DNA from 4 places in the uncultured Rummeliibacillus sp. genome. Region 4 is predicted to be linked to each of the others. Evidence: riboswitches for the same ligand, from Rfam matches in the RefSeq annotation. Region 4 holds a riboswitch; each other region holds the start of a gene.
The links. Region 4 has a riboswitch for S-adenosylmethionine ahead of Q0977_RS15685 (hypothetical protein). Riboswitches for the same ligand answer to the same signal wherever they lie in the genome.
Positions count from the first base shown of each region.

Region 1: another riboswitch for S-adenosylmethionine. It lies ahead of metK (methionine adenosyltransferase); the one in region 4 lies ahead of Q0977_RS15685 (hypothetical protein).
Region 2: another riboswitch for S-adenosylmethionine. It lies ahead of Q0977_RS10810 (methionine ABC transporter ATP-binding protein); the one in region 4 lies ahead of Q0977_RS15685 (hypothetical protein).
Region 3: another riboswitch for S-adenosylmethionine. It lies ahead of Q0977_RS05840 (methionine ABC transporter ATP-binding protein); the one in region 4 lies ahead of Q0977_RS15685 (hypothetical protein).

Region 1 covers NZ_CAKQBI010000002.1:197,033-203,123, reverse strand. Annotated here, with positions in the region: gene pckA (phosphoenolpyruvate carboxykinase (ATP)) at 1-994, opposite strand, end outside; SAM riboswitch class I at 1,195-1,310, shown strand; gene metK (methionine adenosyltransferase) at 1,580-2,785, shown strand; gene Q0977_RS02595 (S16 family serine protease) at 2,840-3,469, opposite strand; gene Q0977_RS02590 (MFS transporter) at 3,986-5,254, opposite strand; gene Q0977_RS02585 (gamma carbonic anhydrase family protein) at 5,347-5,874, opposite strand; gene Q0977_RS02580 (alpha/beta hydrolase) at 6,000-6,091, shown strand, end outside.
Region 2 covers NZ_CAKQBI010000014.1:48,674-54,764, forward strand. Annotated here, with positions in the region: gene Q0977_RS10795 (LysR family transcriptional regulator) at 1-874, shown strand, start outside; gene Q0977_RS10800 (MetQ/NlpA family ABC transporter substrate-binding protein) at 997-1,827, opposite strand; gene Q0977_RS10805 (methionine ABC transporter permease) at 1,881-2,549, opposite strand; gene Q0977_RS10810 (methionine ABC transporter ATP-binding protein) at 2,542-3,567, opposite strand; SAM riboswitch class I at 3,692-3,795, opposite strand; gene Q0977_RS10815 (thioredoxin family protein) at 3,853-4,161, opposite strand; gene Q0977_RS10820 (hypothetical protein) at 4,174-4,515, opposite strand; gene gcvH (glycine cleavage system protein GcvH) at 4,639-5,019, opposite strand; gene Q0977_RS10830 (arsenate reductase family protein) at 5,097-5,453, opposite strand; gene Q0977_RS10835 (acyl-CoA dehydrogenase family protein) at 5,594-6,091, opposite strand, start outside.
Region 3 covers NZ_CAKQBI010000006.1:96,161-102,251, forward strand. Annotated here, with positions in the region: gene Q0977_RS05825 (carbon-nitrogen family hydrolase) at 1-106, shown strand, start outside; gene Q0977_RS05830 (DNA polymerase thumb domain-containing protein) at 505-1,761, shown strand; gene Q0977_RS05835 (YolD-like family protein) at 1,801-2,136, shown strand; SAM riboswitch class I at 2,258-2,357, shown strand; gene Q0977_RS05840 (methionine ABC transporter ATP-binding protein) at 2,486-3,499, shown strand; gene Q0977_RS05845 (methionine ABC transporter permease) at 3,489-4,181, shown strand; gene Q0977_RS05850 (MetQ/NlpA family ABC transporter substrate-binding protein) at 4,237-5,070, shown strand; gene Q0977_RS05855 (hypothetical protein) at 5,179-5,817, opposite strand; gene Q0977_RS05860 (L-threonine 3-dehydrogenase) at 6,063-6,091, shown strand, end outside.
Region 4 covers NZ_CAKQBI010000034.1:16,150-22,240, reverse strand. Annotated here, with positions in the region: gene proC (pyrroline-5-carboxylate reductase) at 1-394, shown strand, start outside; gene Q0977_RS15705 (hypothetical protein) at 522-1,019, opposite strand; gene Q0977_RS15700 (KTSC domain-containing protein) at 1,179-1,400, shown strand; gene Q0977_RS15695 (hypothetical protein) at 1,636-2,055, opposite strand; gene Q0977_RS15690 (helix-turn-helix domain-containing protein) at 2,144-2,941, opposite strand; SAM riboswitch class I at 3,234-3,336, shown strand; gene Q0977_RS15685 (hypothetical protein) at 3,457-3,816, shown strand; gene Q0977_RS15680 (hypothetical protein) at 4,184-4,354, shown strand; gene Q0977_RS15675 (dicarboxylate/amino acid:cation symporter) at 4,379-5,632, opposite strand.

The DNA.
Region 1 (6,091 bases), on a different contig from region 4:
CAACGATATTTTCAATGTTTTGGATTGGGTATGCAACACGAGTATTTTGTGTTAGTGTCTCATCATCGTAGTCAGGAATTCGAGTTTCAGAATCTACGATAACATTTTCAAGCACTGTACCAAATGTAATAGCGTTATAAATTTCTGGTTCTTTTTCAGCTGAAAGGTTGATTGTTTTTGCATAGCAACCACCTTCAATATTGAACACGCCGTTATCAGACCAACCATGTTCATCGTCACCGATTAGTTTACGATTACCATCTGCAGATAACGTTGTTTTACCAGTACCTGATAAACCAAAGAATAGAGCAACGTCTCCTTGTTCACCTACATTGGCAGAACAGTGCATTGGTAGGATTCCGTTTTGTGGTAATAAGTAATTCATAATACCGAAGATAGATTTTTTCATTTCTCCAGCATATTCAGTGCCGCCGATTAAAATAATACGTTTTTCTAAAGATACGATGATGAAAGTTTCTGAAGTTGTACCATCCACTTTTGGATCCGCTTTAAAAGTAGGCGCGGATAAAATAGTGAAATCAGCTTCATGTGTATTTAGTTCTTCATCAGTAGGGCGGATGAATAATTGGTGAGCAAATAGATTATGCCAAGCGTATTCATTAACAACGCGGATTGCTAAGCGAGAATCTTTGTCTGCACCTGCAAAGCCTTTAAACACAAAAACTTCTTCTTTTTGTTTTAAATAGTTAACAACTTTGTTATATAATGAATCAAACACTTCTGCAGAAATTGGTTGGTTAATTTTACCCCAATCAATTTGATCTTTAGAAGATTCTTCGACTACCATAAATTTATCTTTAGGTGAACGTCCTGTATACTTGCCTGTTACTGCACGAACAGCGCCATCAACTGTTAAGATTGCTTCACCGCGGGAAGTTGCTTTTTCCACTAATTGTGGGACTGAAAGTTGTACTGAAATGTTATTTCCTTGTAATAAACCCTTCAGTTCATTCGCAATTTCTACTGAATTCATCTTTGTTCGTACCTTCCTTTTTATGTTATTACCCTTAAATGGGTTTCTTTTCTTCATCTCGAGAATTAGTATAACACATTGAAACGAATAGTCTATACTAATTGGAAATTAATTTTTATGAATTTGATTTTTTTATTACTATAAGAAAATAAGTTTGACTTTCATAGTAATATCACTTAGTATATGCATTAGAACGGATACTCTTATCCCGAGCTGGTGGAGGGTCAGGCCCTATGAAGCCCGGCAACCTGCATTATCTTTCACGTGATGCGTTGGTGCTAATCTGATGCAAGGAAGATTCCTTGAACGATAAGAGTGAAAGGTGCTTACGAAACATATCCTTTCCTCATTGATTTTCGATGAGTGAAAGGTTTTTTTTTTCAAAAAATAGAAGCAAATCTGATTTGTTTCATTATTATATGCGATTTGTTGCATTCTATTTATATTATGTACTGGCACTTTCTATATCCTCGTGTTAAAAAAGCAGCTTATAGCTGGCTTGACGTTTAGAACATAAACGGACATGGGTAATGAGTACCGTATCTTTTTTTCGAGAGGATCTCGTTGATAATAGGAGGAAACCAAATGACAAACAGAAGATTATTTACTTCAGAAAGCGTAACAGAAGGACATCCAGATAAAATTTGTGACCAAATTTCAGATGCAATTTTGGATGCTGTTTTAGCAAAAGATCCAAATGCACGTGTAGCATGTGAAACAACGGTTACAACAGGTCTAGTACTTGTAACAGGTGAGTTAACAACTACTACGTATGTAGATATGAAAGGTATTGTTCGCGATACAGTAGCGGAAATTGGCTACACTCGTGGTAAATACGGTTTTGATGCAGAAAACCTAGCAGTACTTGTTGCTGTAGGTGAACAATCACCTGATATCGCACAAGGTGTTGACAAAGCATTAGAAGCACGTGAAGGATCTATGACAGATGCAGACATTGAAGCAATTGGTGCAGGGGACCAAGGTTTAATGTTCGGCTATGCTTGCAACGAAACACCTGAGTTAATGCCACTTCCAATTAGTTTGGCACACAAATTAGCACGTCGTTTAACAGAAGTTCGTAAATCAGGTCAATTAGATTACTTACGTCCAGATGGTAAAACACAAGTAACTATCGAATATGATGAAAATAACCATCCAGTAAGAGTGGACACAATTGTTATTTCCACTCAACACGATGAAGAAGTAACTTTAGAACAAATTAAAAAAGATTTAAAATCAGAAGTTATTGCTAAAGTTGTACCAGCAGAACTTCTAGATGACAAAACAAAATACTTTATCAATCCAACAGGCCGTTTCGTAATTGGTGGTCCTAAAGGTGATGCAGGTCTTACTGGCCGTAAAATTATCGTTGATACTTATGGCGGCTATGCTCGTCATGGTGGCGGTGCTTTCTCTGGTAAAGATGCTACAAAAGTTGACCGTTCTGGTGCATATGCAGCTCGTTATGTTGCAAAAAATATTGTTGCCGCAGGTCTTGCAGAACGTGCAGAAGTACAACTTGCATATGCAATCGGCGTTGCACAACCAGTATCTATCGCAATCGATACTTTTGGTACTGGGAAAGTTAAAGAAAGTGATTTAGTTGAAGCGGTTCGAGAATTCTTTGACTTGCGTCCAGCAGGAATTATTAAAATGCTAGACTTACGTCGCCCAATTTACAAACAAACAGCAGCTTACGGACACTTCGGTCGTACAGATTTGAATGTTCCTTGGGAAAATACAGACAAAGTATCTGCATTAAAAGCAAAATTTGCTGATTCTTTAAAATAACAGTGAAGTATTTACACAAAAATAAAAAGTCGTTCACAAAAAGTGAACGACTTTTTATTTTTGATTAATCTTTTCAATAACCTCAATGGCTTCATCAATTGTTGCTACATCAAAAATTTGAATATTACTGTTAATCTCCTTTCGAAATTTATTAGCTTCTTCTTTATTCCCACTAGGGATAATTAGATAAGAAATACCTGAAATACTAGCGATTTGGATTTTCTCTTTTAACATGCCAATTGTCTTTACGTTACCATTTTTGTCGATTGCTCCCGTTATAGCAATAGGGTGTTCGTTTTGTAAACCTTCATTTTTAACTTTTCCAGACAATACAAGTGCCAAACCTCCGCTATCTCCACCGATACGTTCTCTATTTAGAAAGGCATCTATTTTTTTCTCTGTCTTTTGATCGGTTTGCTCTAAATAGTAACTAACATTTTTCTTCATTTGTTCAGTAGTGTCTTCTTTAAGATGAAGCCAGCTTAAAAGTTGTCTATTTTTACTAGCATAGCGATCTTTATTATCACCTTCAACGATAGCAAGTGGCTTGACATGTTGTCTTTCTAAGATTTTCGAAACATCTAATTTATTTTTTGTTAAAGAGAATTCTACACTATTCACACCAAGTAAATAGATATTAGTCCCTTCGATAATTTCCTCAGGTGGCTGATAAAGAAGTGCCACATGTGTTGTAGCATCATAAAAAATTAGCGGAAGCTCATAACAAAATAATATAAAAAGTATACAAACTGCATAGCTGATTTTTCTTTTGTATACTTTTTTCCTTTTTAAAATACGAACAGTTGTTAGAATAATTAGGCTAAGTAAAAAGAAAAGAATAAAAGATGAACCACTAATTTTGTTTTGAAGATATAGTAGTAGAAATATGGGATAAAATAAAATGCACAAAAAGCTAACTAAAAGAAAAGACATATTCTTTTTATTTCTAAAAATGAGAAATTCACTCCTTATATTACTTGATATGCCTATCTGGATTTTAATATTGAAACTGGAACATAATAGTATATAAAACTATTTATACTATTATGTTGGATGATAGAACGTAAAATAACATTCAAACTGTTTCAGATTCAACAGACATTAACGGGTAGTAAGAATAGCAAGCAAAATAAAAAGAAGATGAAGAAGAGTGATTCCTAGGAAAGAAGGCTGAATAAACACAGAATTACTGTTTAAAGTTTAATCCATAATAATTTCATTTTTAGGATCATGTTTTTTGAGTAAAATAACAAACAGACTGCCTAATGCACAAAATACCCCTGAAAGTATAAATGCCCATGTGTAAGAATCAAAGATATTGTAGATAAGTCCACCACCATAAGCAGCAACTGCTGCACCAACTTGATGAAATGCGACCATCCAACCGTACATCATAGCACTTTTCTTCATACCGAACTCGCGTCTTGCAAGGCCAATAGTAGGAGGTACTGTTGCAATCCAATCAAGGCCATAGAAAACTGAGAAAATAACAAGTAGAGTAATAGAGCCGTTATTTAATGCAAAAGGTAAAAACAATAGGGAAAGGCCCCGAAGCCCATAATAAGAAAATAATAGCCAACGATTATCAATTTTATCACTAAGCCAACCGGATAAAGTTGTACCAACCAGATCGAATATTCCCATAAAACTTAACATCGAAGCAGCAAGAACCATCGGAATACCATAACTCATGCAATATCCTACAAAATGAGTACCAATTAGACCAGTAGTTGAAAGACCACAAATAAAGAAACTGCCAGCTAAAAGCCAAAATGCTTTGCTTTTACTTCCCTCTATTAAAGAGATCCATACAATTTTAAAAGGGTTTTCATTTGAAGTAGTATTGGTACTGATTTTAAACTCATCCTTAACAGCTCCTAATGCTGTGATTCCAAGCTGTTTGGGCCAATCCTTCATGAAGAGTACTATTATTAAGAGCATAATAGTACTTAGACCAAAGATTAATGCAATAGCATGGTGCCAACTATACTGCTCTATTAACCTTGCGAGAATAGGTAGCAATACAAGTTGCCCGGTTGCTGTAGCAGCAGTTAAAATACCAACAGCTAGACCACGGTGTTTGACAAACCAACGATTTCCAATTTGTGTGCTTAATACGGTCAAAAATAAGCCAGAACCAATTCCAATCATGACACCCCAAATTAAAATAAGTTGCCATTCCTCTGTCATGACAAAAGTTAAGCCAAGGCCTAGTGTTAAAAGTGCCATGGATGCAATCATTGTTCTTTTTAATCCGAATCTTTCGACAAATGCAGCCATAAAAGGCCCTGAAAAACCATACAAAAAAAGTCCTACAGCAAAAGCGAAGGATATAACAGGTCTACTCCAACCAAACTCAGCTTCAAAGGGTTCTATAAAAACACCCGAAGACGAACGTATTATGCCTGCTACGATGATAGAAAAGAAAGTAATAACTAATATTACCCAACTATAGTGGATCTTTTTCATATAAGCATCTCCAATATAAAAGTTCATATAAGTACGGAAGGTTCAGAATACTAATCTGAACCTTCATAAGAAAATCTTCTATTAAGTAAAAGCTAACGTGTAAGTGGATTATTTTGTACTGATTTATAATATTGTCCTTTTTCATAGTATTCGTTAAGAATACGATCCATATCTTTTTTATCCTCATCTGTAAGTTCTCTAATAACTTTCGCAGGTCGGCCAAATGCTAATGTATTTGGTGGGATCTTCTTTCCTTGTGTAACAAGGCTACCAGCACCTATAAAAGCCCCTTCTCCGATTTCGGCACCATCTAAAACAATAGAAGCCATACCAATGAGTGCGCCTTTTTTAATATGACAGCTATGCAAAGTCACTTGATGTCCAACTGTTACTTCATCTTCTAGGATAAGTGGTGCTATAGGGCTTTGATGTAAACAACATAAATCTTGAACATTTACTTTTCGACCTATAATAGTAGGAGAAACATCTCCTCGAATAACGGTGTTATAAAAAATAGACGAATCTGGACCTATTGTCACATCTCCGGTTATAACTACATTGTCACCGATGAAAACAGATGGGTCAATAGATGGCTTTTTATCTTTAAAAGGATAAATCATTAAAAAACGCCTCTTTTCTAGCTCAGATTTTTTATAATAATCGTAACAAACTCATATAATAATTGGAACAGAAAAAAATAGAATACGTTAAAATAGAGATAGGATTTTATGAGGAGAGAAGTAATATGTGGAAATGGGAAGCTGAAGGTCAGGCGAAAGCTGTTGTAGTATTTATACATAGCGCATATGAGCATCATAGAAGATATGCATGGTTAAT
Region 2 (6,091 bases), on a different contig from region 4:
AGCAGTTGCAGAAAGGGAACATATCTCTGAAGCCGCAGAAGTTTTACATGTCGCACAATCAGCTGTTAGCCGTCAAATTGCCAATTTAGAAGAAGAGTTGGGTATTGAATTATTTGAACGTGTAGGGCGTAACGTAAAACTTACACCAATTGGAAGAACATTCCTTGAACATACAGTTGCAGCTCTTCAAGCAATCGATTTTGCAAAAAGACAGGTTGATGAGTATTTAAACCCTGAAGAAGGAACGATTAAAATTGGATTTCCAACAAGTCTAGCAAGCTTTCTTCTACCAACAGTTATTTCTGCATTCAAAAAAGAACATCCAAATGTTTCGTTTCATTTAAGACAAGGTTCTTACAAATATCTTATTAAAGCTGTAAAGGAACGTGAACTGAATTTAGCCTTTTTAGGACCTGTCCCCGGTAAGGATGACAGTATCGATCAAAAAATCCTGTTTACAGAAAATATCGCAGCACTTGTCCCTTCATCACATCGTCTAGCCAAAAAAGATCAGATCCAATTAACAGAATTACGTAATGAAGGATTTGCATTATTTCCAGAAGGATTTATATTAAACAAAGTAGCGGTAGAAGCATGTAAATCAGTTGGATTTACACCAAAGATTAGTTCTGAAGGTGAAGATATGGATGCATTAAAAGGATTAGTAGCAGCAGGTATCGGAGTTACCCTATTACCTGAAAGTGCGTTCTATGACGCTACCCCTCGTCGAACAAAAAAACTAGCATTGGTGGAACCTCCATTTACACGTAATGTCGGTGTTATTTATCCTATAAACCGCGAGCTAGCACCTTCGGAACAAATTTTCTTAGACTTTGTAAGTAACTTCTTCTCTAGATTGACGCAGTTTAAATAATTTCTCAGAATAGATTATAAGATTGATAATTTTATATTTTGGAGTTAAATATCGAAAACTATTTCAATATACACAAAAAGACGCTAGAACGAAATTCGCTCTAACGTCTTTTTTCATCTTTATTATTCAGATACAGGAACTACTGAACCTTTCCATTCTTCATTGATGAAGTCTTGAATTTCTTTTGAATGTAGGACATCCACTAATTTTTTCACAGCTTTATTGTCTTTGTTTTCTTTCTTCACTGCAATAACGTTTACATATGGTGAATCTTTGTCTTCAAGAGCAATTGCATCTTTTGTTGGTGTTAAACCTGCATCGATTGCAAAGTTAGAATTGATAACTACTGCATCTCCTTCTTCGTTTTTATACATTTGCACTAACATTTCAGGAGCAGTTTTTGCATCGATTTTTAATTTTTTTGGATTTTTCGCAATATCTTTGATTTCTGCTGAAGCTTTATCTATGCCTTCTTTTAATGTGATTAAGCCTTTAGCTTCTAGTAATGTTAGAATACGACCTTGGTCAGCTACAGAGTTACTGATTAAAATTGTCGCTCCTTTTGGAAGTTGATCTAGTTTTTTATATTTTTTAGAGTAAATACCGATTGGTTCGATATGAATACCACCAGCGTTTACAAAGTCGTAACCATTATCTTTGATTTGTTGTTCTAGGTATGGAATGTGTTGGAAATAGTTCGCATCTAAATCGCCGGAATCTAAATCCTTATTAGGCAATACATAATCTTGATATTTTTGAATATCTAATTCTACGCCTTCTTTTTCAAGAATTGGTTTTGCCTTTTCTAAAATTTCTGCGTGAGGTACATTAGAAGCACCTACTACTAATTTTGTTTCTTTTGAATCACCAGATGATGCTTTTTCGTCTGATCCGCAAGCTGCTAAGCTTAACGCTAATGATGCTGTTAGAATTCCTGCTACAAGTTTCTTCATGTTTTTTCCCCTTTTCTTTTCAAATATGTGAACGTTAATACGTATACACCAAACTATCGTTTATCTGTTTTGGATGTAATAAAATCACCTATAAATTGAATGATAAATACAATCACTAACACTAATACAGTTGCGACAAATGTTACATCGTTACGACTTCGTTGGAAGCCATCCATAAACGCTAAGTTTCCTAAACCACCAGCACCGATTACACCTGCCATTGCAGTGTAACCAACTAATGCTACTGCTGTTACGGTAATACCTGATATTAAAGCTGGTAATGACTCTGGGATTAAAACTTTATAAATGATCGTCCAAGTTTTAGCTCCCATAGAACGTGCCGCTTCAATTACACCTTTATCAATTTCACGTAAAGCGATCAAAACCATTCGAGCATAGAATGGCGCAGCTCCTATGATTAAAGCTGGTAACGCTGCATTAGCTCCACGAATTGTTCCTAGTAAAAAGTTTGTAAATGGAATTAAAAGAATAACTAAAATGATAAATGGAATTGATCGGAAAATATTCACAACAGAGCCCGTTAGTAAGTTGACAACTTTGTTCGCCCAAAGTTGTGTTGGACTTGTAAGGAATAACAGAATCCCAAGAACTAAACCAATTATGAATGTAAGAACTGTTGAAACAGCCGTCATGTAAATGGTTTCTCTTGTAGCTTCCCACATGATTTCCCAATCGACATTCGGAAAGAGATCATTAAGCATTCTTGATCACCTCCGTTTTAATACCTTGTTCATCTAAATATTGAATCGCATTTGATACGTCGCTATCATTTCCAACAATTCGGACGATTAACGTACCATATGGACCACTCTTTGTCGGAGATATATTGCCATGCACAATATTCACATCGACACCAAACTCTCGTATCAAATAAGAGATTACAGGTTGCTCAGTTTTAGAACCAACAAAGAATAACTTTATCAACTGATCATTCGGGTAATCATCCAACATTTGTGAAATGGACTCTTTGTGCCCAGCTGTTTCAGTAACTTGAGAAACGAATTTCTTTGTTACAGCTGCTTTTGGAGATTGGAAAACTTCTAGAACATTTCCTTGCTCAACAACTTTCCCAGCTTCCATCACTGCTACACGATGACAAATTTTTCGGATGACATGCATCTCATGTGTGATTAAAACAATTGTTAGTCCAAGTTTTTCATTGATACTTACAAGTAAATCTAAGATTGCATCCGTTGTTTCTGGGTCAAGGGCTGAGGTTGCTTCATCACAAAGTAACACTTCTGGATTATTTGCTAGCGCTCTAGCAATACCTACACGTTGCTTTTGTCCACCTGATAGTTGGGAAGGATATGCTTTTTCTCTTCCTTTCAAGCCGACTAACTCTACTAGTTCAAGTACACGTTTCTGACGTTCTGCTTTACTAATACCAGCAATCTCTAATGGAAATGCTATATTCTCTTCGACTGTTCTCGACCATAATAAGTTGAAGTGTTGGAAAATCATACTTATTTTATGGCGTGCATTTCGAAGTTCTTTCCCTTTAATCGATGAAATATTCTGTCCATTTACTGTGACTTTACCTGATGTAGGCTTTTCTAAGCCATTGAGTAAACGGATCATTGTGCTTTTACCAGCACCACTATAACCGATAATGCCAAAAATCTCGCCATCATTTATTGATAGGTTAACATCATTAACTGCAGTTAGAGATCCATTAGCGGTTTTGTATTTTTTTACGACATTTTCTAGTTGAATCATACTCAAAACCACCTTTTATATTTACGTCATTACCGCTCGGGTCTGAACAGCCTCTTTCGCTTATAATATAAAAGACCCCTCTGTAAGATTAACAGAAGGGTCCACGTAATATACGAAAACCGTTCTCTCATCTTCCAAAGTTCTCACTTTGCGTGAATTGGCACCGTGTCACATTGTGACGGTTGCCGGGCTTCATAGGGCACTTCCCTCCACCTCTCTAAATAAGAGTAACGTAAATAATTATTTAATTTATGTTTGTTACTTTACCACTCTATGTTAACATCGTCAATCTTTTTTCTGAATTTTTTCAAATAAGTATGAAACAGATTGAAATGCATAGATTTTATCTCTTACTTTTCCATTTTCAGTAATTAGCAAACATGGGACACTTTCAATTTTATAGTCTATGGCTAATTGTTCCACATAATTGATATTAGCCTTTCCCATTGGAATGTCTGGAAAGGTTGCTTCCATAATCTCCATCATTTTAGAAGCTACTTGGCACGTTCCACACATTGAAGTGTATAAATAGAAAGTACATTGTTCTTTACTTTCCTTCATATTCTCCCATTCTTCAATTGACCATTCTTGCATAACTTGTCATTCCTATTCTATAAGATAAGCTGGATTTACTTTAAAATCAGCAGCCAATAATATTCTAGCTAAATATTTTCTTGGCGTTACTTCCACTTGTTTATATAAAGAAAGGGTTCGTAAAAAATACGTCTCAGGATATTCTCTCTTCATCAAAGCACGAAGGCAATCGCCTGAATAATCTTCGTCAAAAAAAGCATATAAATCATATTCTTCATAGGGATAGATAAGTTCTTCTAAATTACTCGCACTAATCGTTCCATTCGTACATAGAATTGGAATATCTTCTGCTAATATGGGGTGAATTTGCAATTTATCCTGCCTACCTTCTACAATAAGCACTTTATCAGACAAGCTAATTCCTCCTTACAGTTTTATCCCGCATTGAGTGCAGTAAAAACCTTAACTTAATAGTGTGAACTGCTTGATGTACGTAAAAGCGCCAACACAAAAAGTGTGGCGCTTTTATTGGCAAGATTATTCTTCGATTAGTTCTTGGTATTTTTCTGGTGTAAGTAATTCTTCAATTTGTGATACGTCAGAAGGTTCAATCACAACCATCCATGCTTTTTCATATGGAGATTCGTTAACAAATTCTGGGCTATCTTCTAGTTCTTCATTAATTTCTACAACTTTACCTGAAATAGGTGCATAAAGTTCAGATACAGTTTTTACAGATTCAACACTACCAAATGGTTCATCTGCTACTAGATCGTCACCTACTTGTGGAAGTTCAACGAATACGATATCACCTAGTTCTGATTGTGCGAACTCTGTAATTCCGATGCGTACTTTTCCATCTTCTGCTTTTACCCATTCATGTTCTTCTGTATAACGTAAATCTGTTGGTATGCTCATCATTAACCCTCCAAATATGTATTTAAATTCACTTCAATTTTGACATATTCCGTATTTAAAAACAAGCAAATGTATAACTATTTCCATGTCTTTTCAAAGTCATCAATTTTAAAACCTAATGTGATTCTTTGACCATCGGTAACAATCGGTCTTTTAATGAGCATTCCATCTGATGCTAACAATTCAAGTTGCTCATCTTCAGACATTTCCTTTAAGCGATCTTTTAATTGTAGTTCGCGATATTTCATCCCAGAAGTATTAAAGAATTTTTTCAATGGCAGGCCACTCATTTTCAAAAAATTTGTTAATTCTTCTTTTGTAGGTGTTTGTTCAACTATATGTTGTAATTCAAACTCGATTCCATTTTCCTTTAACCAAGCTTGTGCTTTTTTACATGTTGTACATTTTGGGTATTGAATTAATCTGATCGTCATAAGAATGCTCCTTTTATATGTTTTATAACTACATCCCTTCTCTTCATTGTATTGTATGATGACTTTCTTATTCAAGAAAGAAATCCGATCACTCTATTAGGATGACCGGATTTCTCTACGTTATACAAATTCTTCAAATACTATACTGTATATTTCTCTGCAGCAATTAGTTTTACAGAAGCTTGACGTTTTTTAGCAATCAAATTATATGGAGTGAATCGTGTAAGTTTACGTAGAGCAGATAGTAACATGCGAGCATTGTCACCTTCTACAGAACCAATAATTGTTTCTTTTGCTTCTTTTTCAATTTCAGCAAATGCTTCTTGAACGAAAATTTCTGTGTATAAAACTTTTTGTGCAGCTTTATCGAATCCGTCACGAGCAAGTGCTTTTTCAGTACGAAGAACAACTGATTCCATCGCGAATAATTGGTTAGCGATATTAGCAATATTCACTAAAATCTCTTGTTCTTGCTCTAGTTTTGTACCGAAACGTTGAACTGCTGTTCCTGCTGCTAATAATGCAATTTTCTTTGCCATCTTCACTAAGTGTTTTTCTTGCGCTAATGGTTCGTCACCGATTTCTTCAGGGAACATTGATAGCAATTCAGATTGTAGGCTTTGTGCTTGTTGAAGAAG
Region 3 (6,091 bases), on a different contig from region 4:
GTTAGCCATAGTCGATGTTGACTTTTCAAAAGTCGATGAGGTGCGTCAGAAGATTCCAGTATATGATGATAGACGCCCAGAATTGTATAAGGATATTTTGAAATAATTATTTAAACCCATTTTGCTGAGCAGAGTGGGTTTTAGTTTGGGGATTTTCATATATTTTTTTACGGATTAAAGCATGAGAACTAAATGGACGCATTATGAAAGCCTTTTTTAATTAATGACATCAATTTCACGGAACGTGGATACAATTCAAAATTGCGTGGATTGAAGACGAGAAAGCGTGGATTAAACATGCATTTGCGTGGATTGAAGACAGAAAGGCGTGGATTGAACAAGAAATTCCGTGGATTAAATAGCACGATCTTTAAACGGACTTCCTGAAAAGGATAATACCAACAAAAATATTGTTGTTTATTGGTAAGTGCGAATTCTTACTTGCCATCTCACTTATCTCATTTTAAAATAAGAACAAACGTTCCTTTTGTGAGGTGTGCTGAAATGTATGAAAATATGCCGAGAAGATCCATTATGTGTATAGATATGAGATGTTTTTATGCTAGTTGTATGGCTACTTTAGCTCATTTAGACGTTGAAAAAGAGGCAATTGCAGTTATAGGGAATTTCGAACAAAAAGGAAGTATTGTACTGGCTGCTTCTCCAATAATGAAACAACGTTTTCAAGTGAAAACTGGAACGAGACTATATGAGATACCGAAGCATCCAGATATTCATTTGTTTGAACCTAAGATGGAATACTTTGTACGCATGTCAGTCGAAATCACCAAGTTATTGAACAGCTATGTGCCGAAGGAGGCCATCCATGTATACAGCATTGACGAAAGTTTTGTGGATCTGACTGGCACTGAAAAACTGTGGGGAGATCCTGTAGAAACAGCACACCAAATCCAATATGAACTCTATAACCAATTTGAAATTCCTAGCACAGTTGGGATGGGTCCTAATATGTTATTAGCAAAACTTGCACTTGATTTAGATGCAAAAAAAACAGGGTTTGCGAAGTGGGACTTTGAAGATGTAGAAAAAAAGCTATGGCCTGTTGCACCATTATCTAAAATGTGGGGAATTGGCCATCGAATCGAGCGAACCCTTAATAATATGGGGATTTTTTCTGTTGGGGATTTAGCGCACGCTGATTTAACAACATTAGAAAGGCATTTTGGTATTATGGGCAATCAACTCTACTATCACGCTTGGGGAATTGATCTATCAAAAGTTGGCGAAGCGCCATTGATAGAAGGTCAAATTAGTTATGGTAAAAGCCAAATATTGATGCGGGATTACAACACTAAAACGGAAGTGCTCGCCGTACTTCTAGAAATGTGTGAAGATGTGGCAAGAAGAGCGCGTGAAGCTTATAAAGTAGGACGTACGATTACGCTTGGGATTTCTTATAGCAAAAACGCTTTTGGAGGAGGTTTCCAGCGTTCACGTACGATAGATGAAGCAACAAACGATACGATGATTATTTATCAAATTTGCCAACAGATATTGAACGAACAATACAACGAGCGCCCTGTACGACAAATCAGTGTCAGTATTTCAAAGTTAGAATCAGAACATTCTATGCAACTTAGTTTTTTTGATAAAACACGTTGGAAACGGCGACAACTTGGGACCACAATGGATCACCTTCGTACCCACTATGGTTCTACGGCTCTATTACGTGCCGTATCATATACAAATGCAGGAACAGCTATCGATCGTTCTAAATTACTCGGTGGGCATAAAATTTAAATCTAAAACTGATTCCAATACTAAGGAGTGGTATTACAAATGTTACGTGATCGAGGTAACATAAAATGGACTGCGATGATGTTGCCAGAACATGTACAAAGACTAAGAACCTGGCAACAAGAAGATCAGCAAATCACAAAGCCGACCTTTGATGAATGGACCCTACAAGCCTTAGAGGAAGAACTTTTGCAAGCATATTACGGCAAAAAAGAAGTATTATTAGACGTTTGGCACCAACAAACTAGTGTTCACTATAGAGGAATCATCACCAAACTAATTAGCGAAGAAAAAAAGCTATGCCTACACAATGATACCCAATATAAAGATAAATGGGTTCCGGTAGAATTTATCCTCAATGTTAAGGTATTTGAATAATAGACATAAAATAAGCCAATATAAAAATATTTTTAAATAATTTATTTTTTCTAAAAATAGATTGACAAATAATATAAAAAGAAATAATATGGTTAACATAAACTTACAACTTAACAAATGGAATTTATCAAGAGTGACTGAGGGATAGGCCCTGTGAAGTCCAGCAACCCCCGTTTGGGAAGGTGCTAATTCCTACAGAATTTATTTCTGAAAGATAAATCGACATCTGATTAGAAGATACATCTTTCAGTAGAAGGATGTATCTTTTTTTAGTAGGAATACATAGTTTTTCAATAGAAATTATGAATTTTTGTGCAATAGTAATTTAACAATGATTAGAGGGATGTATATGCTGGAAATACAAAATGTATCAAAGATTTACAAGGTAAAAAAGAAAAGCGTAACCGGTGTAGATCATGTCTCATTGACAATTGATAACGGAGAGATATTTGGAATAGTTGGTTATTCTGGAGCAGGCAAGAGTTCCTTATTACGGTGCATTAATTTATTAGAACAGCCAACAGATGGACAGATATTAATCGATGGTCAAGATTTAACAAAATTAAAAGGTGAGCAACTTCGACAAGCACGATTGAAAATCGGGATGATTTTCCAACACTTTTACTTAATTAGCCAAAAAACAGTAGGGGAAAATATTGAGTTTGCATTGAAAGCTGCAAATATATCAAAAGTAAAGAGAAATGAAAGAGTCAAAGAGTTGCTCCATATGGTTGGTTTGTCAGATAAAAAAGATGTGTTTCCAGCCCAGTTAAGTGGTGGACAAAAACAGCGTGTGGGAATCGCAAGAGCATTAGCTAATAACCCCTCTATATTACTTTGCGATGAAGCAACATCAGCGCTTGACCCAACAACAACAACCTCTATTTTACGATTGTTAAAGAAAATCAACCGAGAACTTGGTATTACAATTATTCTAATAACACATGAAATGGACGTTGTGAAGGAAATTTGTGATCGCATGGCGATTATGCAAAATGGAAAGGTAATCGAAGAAGGGTCGGTTTATGATATTTTCGCCAACCCTGAAAAGCCCCTAACGCAAGAATTTATAAACAGTGTAGTGTCGTTTGATATTCCACCAACCATTTTACAAAACGTCAAGGGGAGAATTGTTAAAATCTTATTCAAAGGTGATGTAGCTGGCGAAGGTGTCATTTCAGATATGCTACAACAATTTGAAGTACGTGGGAACTTTCTACATGGCACGATTGAATATATACAGGAAAGGCCACTCGGCATTTTCCTAATGGAACTGAATGGGCAAGTTGCAGATATTAACCGTTCGATTTCCTATATGGAAAGTCGTGGAGTCACAGTGGAGGTGTTAGACAATGTTATTTGATCCTAGTCATTTTACAGAAATGCTTCCTGATATTTGGAAAGCATTTGGTCAAACGCTTCTAATGGTAGGGATTTCTTTAGCAGTAGCCTTGGTGATTGGTTTACCACTTGGTTTGCTTTTATTCATCACAGGAAAAGGCTTGTTTTCTACAAGTAGATCCGGTTTACTTGGTAACCGCTTTGTGAATGTAGTGGTTGGCTTTATCGTTAACTTAATACGTTCAATTCCATATATCATTCTTTTAGTAGCGTTATTCCCAGTTACTAAGTGGTTAATAGGCGATACGATAGGGCCTATTGCAGCAAGTGTTTCTTTGTCAGTCGCATCAATTCCGTTTTTCGCAAGACTTGTTGAAACATCACTTCGAGAAATTGATAAAGGTGTTATTGAGGCGTCTATTGCTGTAGGGGCGACGCGTTGGATGATTATTAAGGACGTGTTACTCCCAGAAGCAAAGTCTGGTGTCATTCAAGGAATCACCATGACAATTATTAGTTTAGTAGCATACTCAGCAATGGCAGGAATCATCGGTGGTGGTGGTATTGGTGACCTAGCAATTCGCTTTGGTTACTACCGTTATGACAACACTATTATGATTGCGACAGTTGTTATATTAATCATCATTGTCCAAGCAATTCAATTAGCAGGAGACGCGATTGCAAAAGCAGTCGATAAACGTTAAAAGTAACTAGCATTCTGAAAAAATAGCTTTTTATAAAAAATTGGGGGTTTTAAACATGAAGAAATTTTTGTTTAGCGTATTAACGCTAGTACTAGCAGTGGCTTTAGCGGCTTGTGGTGGAGATAAATCAAAAGATACAAGTAAAGCAACAAAAACAAAAGACATTACAATTGGTGCAACAGCAGGTCCATATAGTGATATGCTTAAAAAAGCAATCGTACCGGAGCTTGAAAAGAAAGGATACAAAGTAGAGTTAAAAGAATTTAGTGATTATATCCAACCGAACAAAGCATTAGATTCTGGTGACATTGATGCGAATTTATTCCAACACTCTATCTACTTAGAAAACTTTAACAAACAAAATGGAACAAAAATCAAAGGTCTAATCATTGTACCAACAGCACCAATGGGCTTTTTCTCTAAAAAATATAAATCAGTCGATGATATCAAAGATGGAGCAACAATTGCCATTGCAAACGACCCATCAAACTTAGCTCGTACTTTAAAATCTTTACAAGATCAGGGACTAGTCAAAATTGATGATAATATTGACCAATTAAAAGCTTCTACAAAAGATATAAAGGAAAATCCTAAAAACTTAAAATTCAAAGAAATTGAAGCAGCAGGACTTCCTCGTGCTGTAGAAAGTGCGGATCTAGCTGGTGTACCAGGAAACTTTGCATTAGCAGCAGGTATGAAATTAGACGATGCCGTATTCCTAGAAAACATGCCTGATCAATTCCGTAATGTCGTAGCAGTGCGTGAAGCAGATGAAAATTCACAACTTGCAAAAGATCTTAAAGAAGTTGTTGAATCTGATGAATTTGAAAAAGTAATCGATTCACAATTCAAAGGATTTGGTAAACCTGATTGGATGAAAAATAAATAGAATCAGTCCTAATCGCATATGTTCGATATAAACAAAAAGGGAAATTGCCTGGCGCAATTTTCCTTTTTATATGGGCTATTCAACATTCTTTTATAGAAAAGCAGCCAATCAGCTTTTCATTTTCCCTTCCATTTCTTGAAAGCTATAAACGAGCAAATACTTTTGAATACCTCTAGCTTGTTTAATAGCTTTTGTTGAATGATACTTAAAATTTTTCCTATCTTGTTGTTTAAAAGAGATTAAACTTTCAATGGAAGGCGACATCCACTTTTCTGTGAATTTGGGTATTAAAGCTTTAGCTTGTTCATAGTTTCCTAAAAATACTTCACTGTGGGCAATCATATAGCTTTGGAATGGTTCTCTTGTAATTTGCTTTGCTTCAGATAAGGCACGATGATAATCCTTTTCTAGCATTGCAAGTATAGAAGCGTAGTTATGCTTGACGTACGGTTGCTTATAGGAGGTGATTATTTTTTGTAGAGCGGCTTTTTGTTCGGCGACAGTCTGATGTGCGATTGCATACGGGTATGCATAGAGAGAGCGATGCTTATTTGATTCAAGAAAATGTTCCACTTTTTTTAGATTGTTTGTCCATAATAATGCGTTGAAGTGAGGATACATGGTAGATGAAAAAACATAAAGAAAAAGTAAAATGAAAATTAGCCATTTAGATATATCCATTAATAGCAAAAAAGTACAAGCGATAATTGCAAATAAATAAATCAGTGTCAATTTCCATAATTGCATGAGCTTCACTCCTTTTCATTTATTATAATTAAAATATTCGAAAAAGTCTTTTTGTATATGTGTTCTTTTAAGAGAAACAACTATTGTGTTTTTAAAGAATACAATATATAATATTTTTAACGAAAAATATAGTAATAACGTTAAATAAAAGCGTTATTAATGTACACTCTAAAAATACAGTTGTATTTTTAGAAAATATGTACACTCCAAAAATACATATGTAGTTGACAGAAGGAGGAGTAACAATGAAAAAAATTATGATTACTGGTGCATG
Region 4 (6,091 bases):
AAATGCAACAAATGCAGATAAAGAAATGGTCACAAACTTATTTAATACAATTGGCTCCATGATTGAATTACCAGAAGAACAGTTTACCGTCTTTTCTGCAATCGCTGGTGCCTCCCCTGCTTTTAGCTATATGTATATCGATTCATTGGCAAGAGCAGCGGTTCGGGCAGGAATGGATAAGAAGCGTGCACTTGAAATCGCTTCAAGCGCTGTATTCGGCAGTGCTAAAATGATTATGGAAAGCAGTGAACACCCTTGGGAACTTGTCGATCAAGTATGCTCACCTGGTGGAACAACAATTGAAGGCGTAACTTCTCTTCAAAACGATCAATTTGAAAGCACCATTTTTGACGCTGTAAATGCGGTAATTGAAAAAGATCACACTCTTTCATAATATAGATTTCTTTCAATTACTTTAGGTAGACAAGCGTTAACCTGCTTCCACACTTTTTGTTAGGACTTACCCCATCTGATTAAAAGGGCTGCTCTAATTTTTGAGCAGCCTTTTTCATACATACCGATTATTCCTTTAATTCATTCGCAACTATCTTGCATTGTTTCATAAAGCTTTTATAATCTTCATGATTTGTGTCATCATTTGATAACTTTGCCTTTTTTAATGTCCTCTCCAATGCTATGGCTTTCTGTTGATCTTCTTTCTTCCAATTGGCTATTGTGTACTCCGTATTTTGTGGCAGTTTTTGTAGGGCTTTATTTATTTGAAGTAAATTGGACTGTTCATGTTCCGTCAATTTTGAATGTGCAAAATGTGATTTATCTAACACTTTCTCAAGAGAGTTTTGAATAGTAGAAGCTTGGTATGAAATGAGTTCTGGGTCTTTCCAGTTATTTTCCTTTTGGTGATTGATCGTCGCTTGTAGTTGGACGAGAGGCGCTTGAATTTCATCTAAGAAGTAAGATTCTTGTTGAAAATTATGTTGAACAATTGAATAGCAAACAAATCCAAGGGTCAATAAATTCGAAATGATTAAAAAAGTAATAAGCTGTTTGATTTTCAACATCATCCCCCCTTCTCTTATTATATTAGATTTCTTTCGTTTAAAATGTGAATTTCAAATTTTTACACTATCTTTATAGTAAGCGCTTTCATTTTTACTTAATATCTGTTATTATTATTTTCACAACAGTTATATTGAAAACTTTGGAGGCGAATTACTATGGAAATGAAAGCGGTTACTTCTTCTAAATTGGCTTCTGTCGGCTATAATTCTAGTGCGATGATTTTAAGAATTGAATTTATCAAAGATGGTGTATTCGAATACTACGGAGTTCCAGAATTGTATTACAAAGGTCTAATGGAAGCCGATTCACCAGGACGTTATTTCAAACAATTTATAAAAGACAAATATCGTTTTGTACGATTGCAAAGTCAGTCTTAACGTATGTATAGCTTAAAGCTTCGATGCCTTATTGGTATTGAGGCTTTTCTTTTAACTACAAGTATTACTTTATTCATTAAACGGTTGTAACATGACTTTTCTCATTTATTTTGGCTCTCTTAAATTATTAACATAATTAAAAGAAGTCCTTTTTTGTTAAGTTTCCTTTTCAAATTAAACGGACTAACGCAACCGTCTTGTTTTTATTAATTTTTACTAAATCCCTATGCAATTCTCACTTCAATTCAATCTCATCCGTATGTTCTTTATTCGCATGATCTTCCCATATAATCCGTACATGATAGGAATCTTCTTTTTCTGGTGCGTCTCCTCCATACAATTCGGGATACGAAAAAGGATGGAGTGTGTAGTTTTTTCCATTAATATCTTTAAACTCTTTGAACTCTGTTTGCTCAGCCATTACTTTTCCGTTTTTTATAAGTTCAAGCTTCTTCACTGTCAATTTTTCATCATTTTTTTGATCGACATTTGCTATCCATCCTATAGAACTTCCACCAATCTTTTCTTCTACATATTCGGCTTTCCATACGCTATTTTCCGAACTTCCGTCAATTTTATTTTCGTAGAAATTCCAATAAGTAATCGCCCCAAGTACTAATGCAACAATAAATACTAATATAAAATAGTTTTTCATCAAATCATCCCCTATTTGATAACCTAATCATCACTATCTTTTATGCCAAATAAATACATATGATAAAAATAAATCCAATGCTTCATCTTCATTCGTTTACTACACTACAATCGCCATCCCTTGCTTCGGCTGCATATGTTTCTATCATTTCCATCATTACTTCATCCAATTTTTTACTTAATCTGCAATACAAATAACCAAAAGGGTTTTTGATATTACATTTCTTACTTTTTTGAACAACTTCTTTAAAAAGTGTGAATCCGATCTCTTCAAGCTTCATTTTTTGAGATTGCCATACTTCCCACTTTAGTAAAGGCTTGAGTTGTTTTTGGATTACGTCTAGGAATCTCTTTGTCTCCTTTGTTTCACCAGTAGTTGCAGCTAGATGATGGAAGATACGATTTCTTAATGATGAATTTAGCATCGGATAGGTATGTTTTACATATATTTGTTTTTGATTAAGAGAATTAGATGGTTCCTTTTGAAAATTAGTTGCTTCACCCTTACGCTCACATGCATTTTCGGCGTTTTCTTGATGTGACACGCTCGATGTGTCATGTGAAGCTAAAATTAAAATGATGTTGGCACCTTTAATGCCATTCATCTTTTTTGTATGTATACGTTGAATAATCCGAAGTTCTTCAAGATGTTTTAAACTTCGAAAAACGGTTCTTATAGATATTCCTAAAGATTCTGCGATTGTTTTTGCTTTTAGATGACATACCCCTGGGTAATCTAGTGCATGCGATGCGACTTTATATAAGACAGCTTTTTCAGATTCGGTTAATTCATAAAAATTTTTTCGAATATGCCCCTCAACATGTTCGTCCATTTCCTGTACGCTTTCAAATATGACATAAGGTGCTAAGTAGTCAAAACACGCCACTTACATCTACCTACTTTCTTTCTATTTACTAATTACATAGAAAGTAGGAAAGAAAATCGGACAAAAATTTTATTGTAATGAAAGGAAGAAATATGAGAAACTATCAAACAAGAAAAGGCCCAAAATTTTAATTAATGACGGTCATAATGGAGAGCGATTCTTCATCATTTAAAAGATTATATTATGGAAATTTTATCAACTCACCCCATTACTTAGCCCTATAATTATACATATTTTAACTTTCAATCTTGTATCTAAAGATATATTATGCTATAATACATTTAATTTAATAAGGTTATCGAGAGTGAACGAGAGTCCTGGCTCATTGACTTCACAGCAACCTGCCAAGCGGTAAGGTGCTTCATCCAGCAAAGCAGTGCTTTGAATGATAACGAACGGGATTTAGCGAACCCCTCTATTGCATTCACAACTGCAGTAGAGGGGTTTATTTTTTTCTCTTCATACCTTATTGAAATAGAGACCATTTTGGCTCATAAAAAAGGAGAGAATCTAAAATGAACAGCAGTAGTCTTATTCGAACACAAATGATTCAACATCTATCAGCAAAGGATTTTTTCAAACATCTTGGAAATTGTGTTCAACAAGAGTTATCCGAAAATGGAGATGTATGTGAAGTAGTAGTCAAAACATTGCCCCATTACTACATGACAGTTAAGTTCCAAAGAAAGACATATCAATTGGCTTTCAAAAAAAGTCAGATAAACCGATTGATGAAGGAAGAAATCTTTGCATTAGACCGAACAATTTGGATGATTTTAGAACAAAAAGGTCTCAAGATTCCAGTAACCTCAGGAAATTATATGAAACATGTATTTCCTCACGGGCACCGTACAGTGATTTGTACATCAAAATAATCTGTAACGTAAACAAAGGAACACCCGCTAAGCTTGGAGTGTTCCCTTGTTTCATTCTGGATTGATTCATTCGCGGAGGACTTAAATTGTCCGGAACGTGGATTCAATTTCTATTTGCGTGGATTGAACTCCCGATTGCGTGGATTGGATTCCTAAATGCGTGGATTAAACCCTGATTTGCGTGGATTGGATGCTCGATTGCGTGGATTGGATTTCTAATCATTCTTGATAGTTCAAGACTACTTATCGCGGATAGTTTTTTTGAATCTAATGAAATATCTGTCGCGCTTAATAGGAGTATCTCCTTCTTTTCTTTGATGCACTTACGGATGACCTAAATTGTCCGGAACGTGGATTCAATTTTGAATTGCGTGGATTGGATGCTCGATTGCGTGGATTAAACCCTGATCTGCGTGGATTGGATCCCAAAATACGTGGATTCCCCATCGTTTTGCGTGGATTGGCTAATAAAGTAAAGAAACCAAAGAAAAAGTCCTTAACCTATGAAGAGATTAAGGACTTAGTTGTTCTTCATTAATCTGAAATTTTTCGCTACCCCGCCTTATTGTGCTTGAGGTAGTGATTTTTCATTTTCTGTATATTGTTCTTCGCTACCTTTTTCAGTTTGCGAAACGTACATTGCACATACAGCATCTCCTGACACATTTACTGCCGTACGAGCCATATCAAGTATTCGGTCAATACCGATTATTAAAGCAATTCCTTCTACTGGTAATGACACAGCATTTAATACCATTGCTAACATGATCAGACCAGCTCCAGGCACTGCTGCTGTACCAATACTTGCAAGAACTGCGATGATGACAACAATCGCTAATTCTGTGATAGTAAGATTGACTCCATATACTTGTGCTATAAATACAGTTGCAACCCCCTGCATAATGGCTGTTCCATCCATATTTACTGTCGCACCTAGCGGCTGAACGAAACTACTTATAGATTTAGGGACACCTAGTTTAGTTTGAGCTAATTTCATAGAAATCGGCAATGTTGCACCACTACTTGAAGTACTAAACGCAACCGTCATGGCCGGGAAGAAATCCTTCACAAATTGAATTGGATTCTTTTTCGCCAAAAATTTAAGCGCACCACCGTAAACCAAAACAAAGTGAACGATTAATGCGACTAAAACGACAATCATATAAAGTCCCATTGCTTTAATCGCATCAAATCCTTGTTTACCAATCGCAGAAGCGATCAAACCAAATGTACCATATGGTGCAAATTTCATAACTAATGATACTAAATACAGCATAATTTCATTAGCCTCATCAACTACCTTTAAAGCAGACTTTACTCGGTCTCCCAAAAATGCTAAAGCTATCCCTATGAATACCGAGAAGAAAATAATTTGCAACATGTTTGCTTCTACAAATGCTGCTACAGGATTAGTCGGTATAATCCCTAATAACGTATCTGTAACTGCTGGTGCTTCTTGAGATTCATAGCTTAAACCTTCTGTATTAAATGTGCCAACCGTACCCGGTTTTATAATGGAAGCAAGTATAATAGCAATTGTTATAGCAATAGCTGTTGTAGCTAAAAAGAATGCTATTGATTTCACACCAATTTTACCAAGTTTTTTAGGATCACCAATATTCGCAGTACCTAAAACAATAGAGAAGAAAACGAGTGGAACAACCAGCATTTTGATCAAGCTTATGAAAATCGTTCCGAGAGGTGTCAAGAAGTATTTGTCGATAGATGTAAAAGCGTTGGGCATTGATAAGTTCATCACAAGACCTGCAACTGCCCCCAAAATAAGTGCTATTAAAATGTGCTTCGCTAATTTCATAAATTTCCCCCTTTAGCTTAAAAGAATATTCAATAAATTTTGTATCTATTACAATTATATACTATTTTTTCTGCAAATGGTATAAAATTTTCTATTTTTCATAAAAATCGTGCTATAAGCCGTGCCCTTAAAAATTTAGAATAACTTAAAAGTTGTTTTATAAATAAGCTGTTGACTTTTCTAAATGGAATTGAATTTACTCTGCTAGGAATTAAACTGTCCGGAACGTGGATTCAATATCGATTTGTGTGGATTGGATGCCCGAATGTGTGGATTAAACCTTAACTTACGTGGATTGAAGCACCAACTACGTGGATTAAACTTATTTTTCAATTGATATCCTTTAAATAGAAACGGAAAGAAAAGTCCTTTCCTTAACCTCCGATGAGATAAGGACTTAATTTATGATGTATGTCAGAAATTTTAGTAACTCACAAAGATTCACACCTAACACCTCAG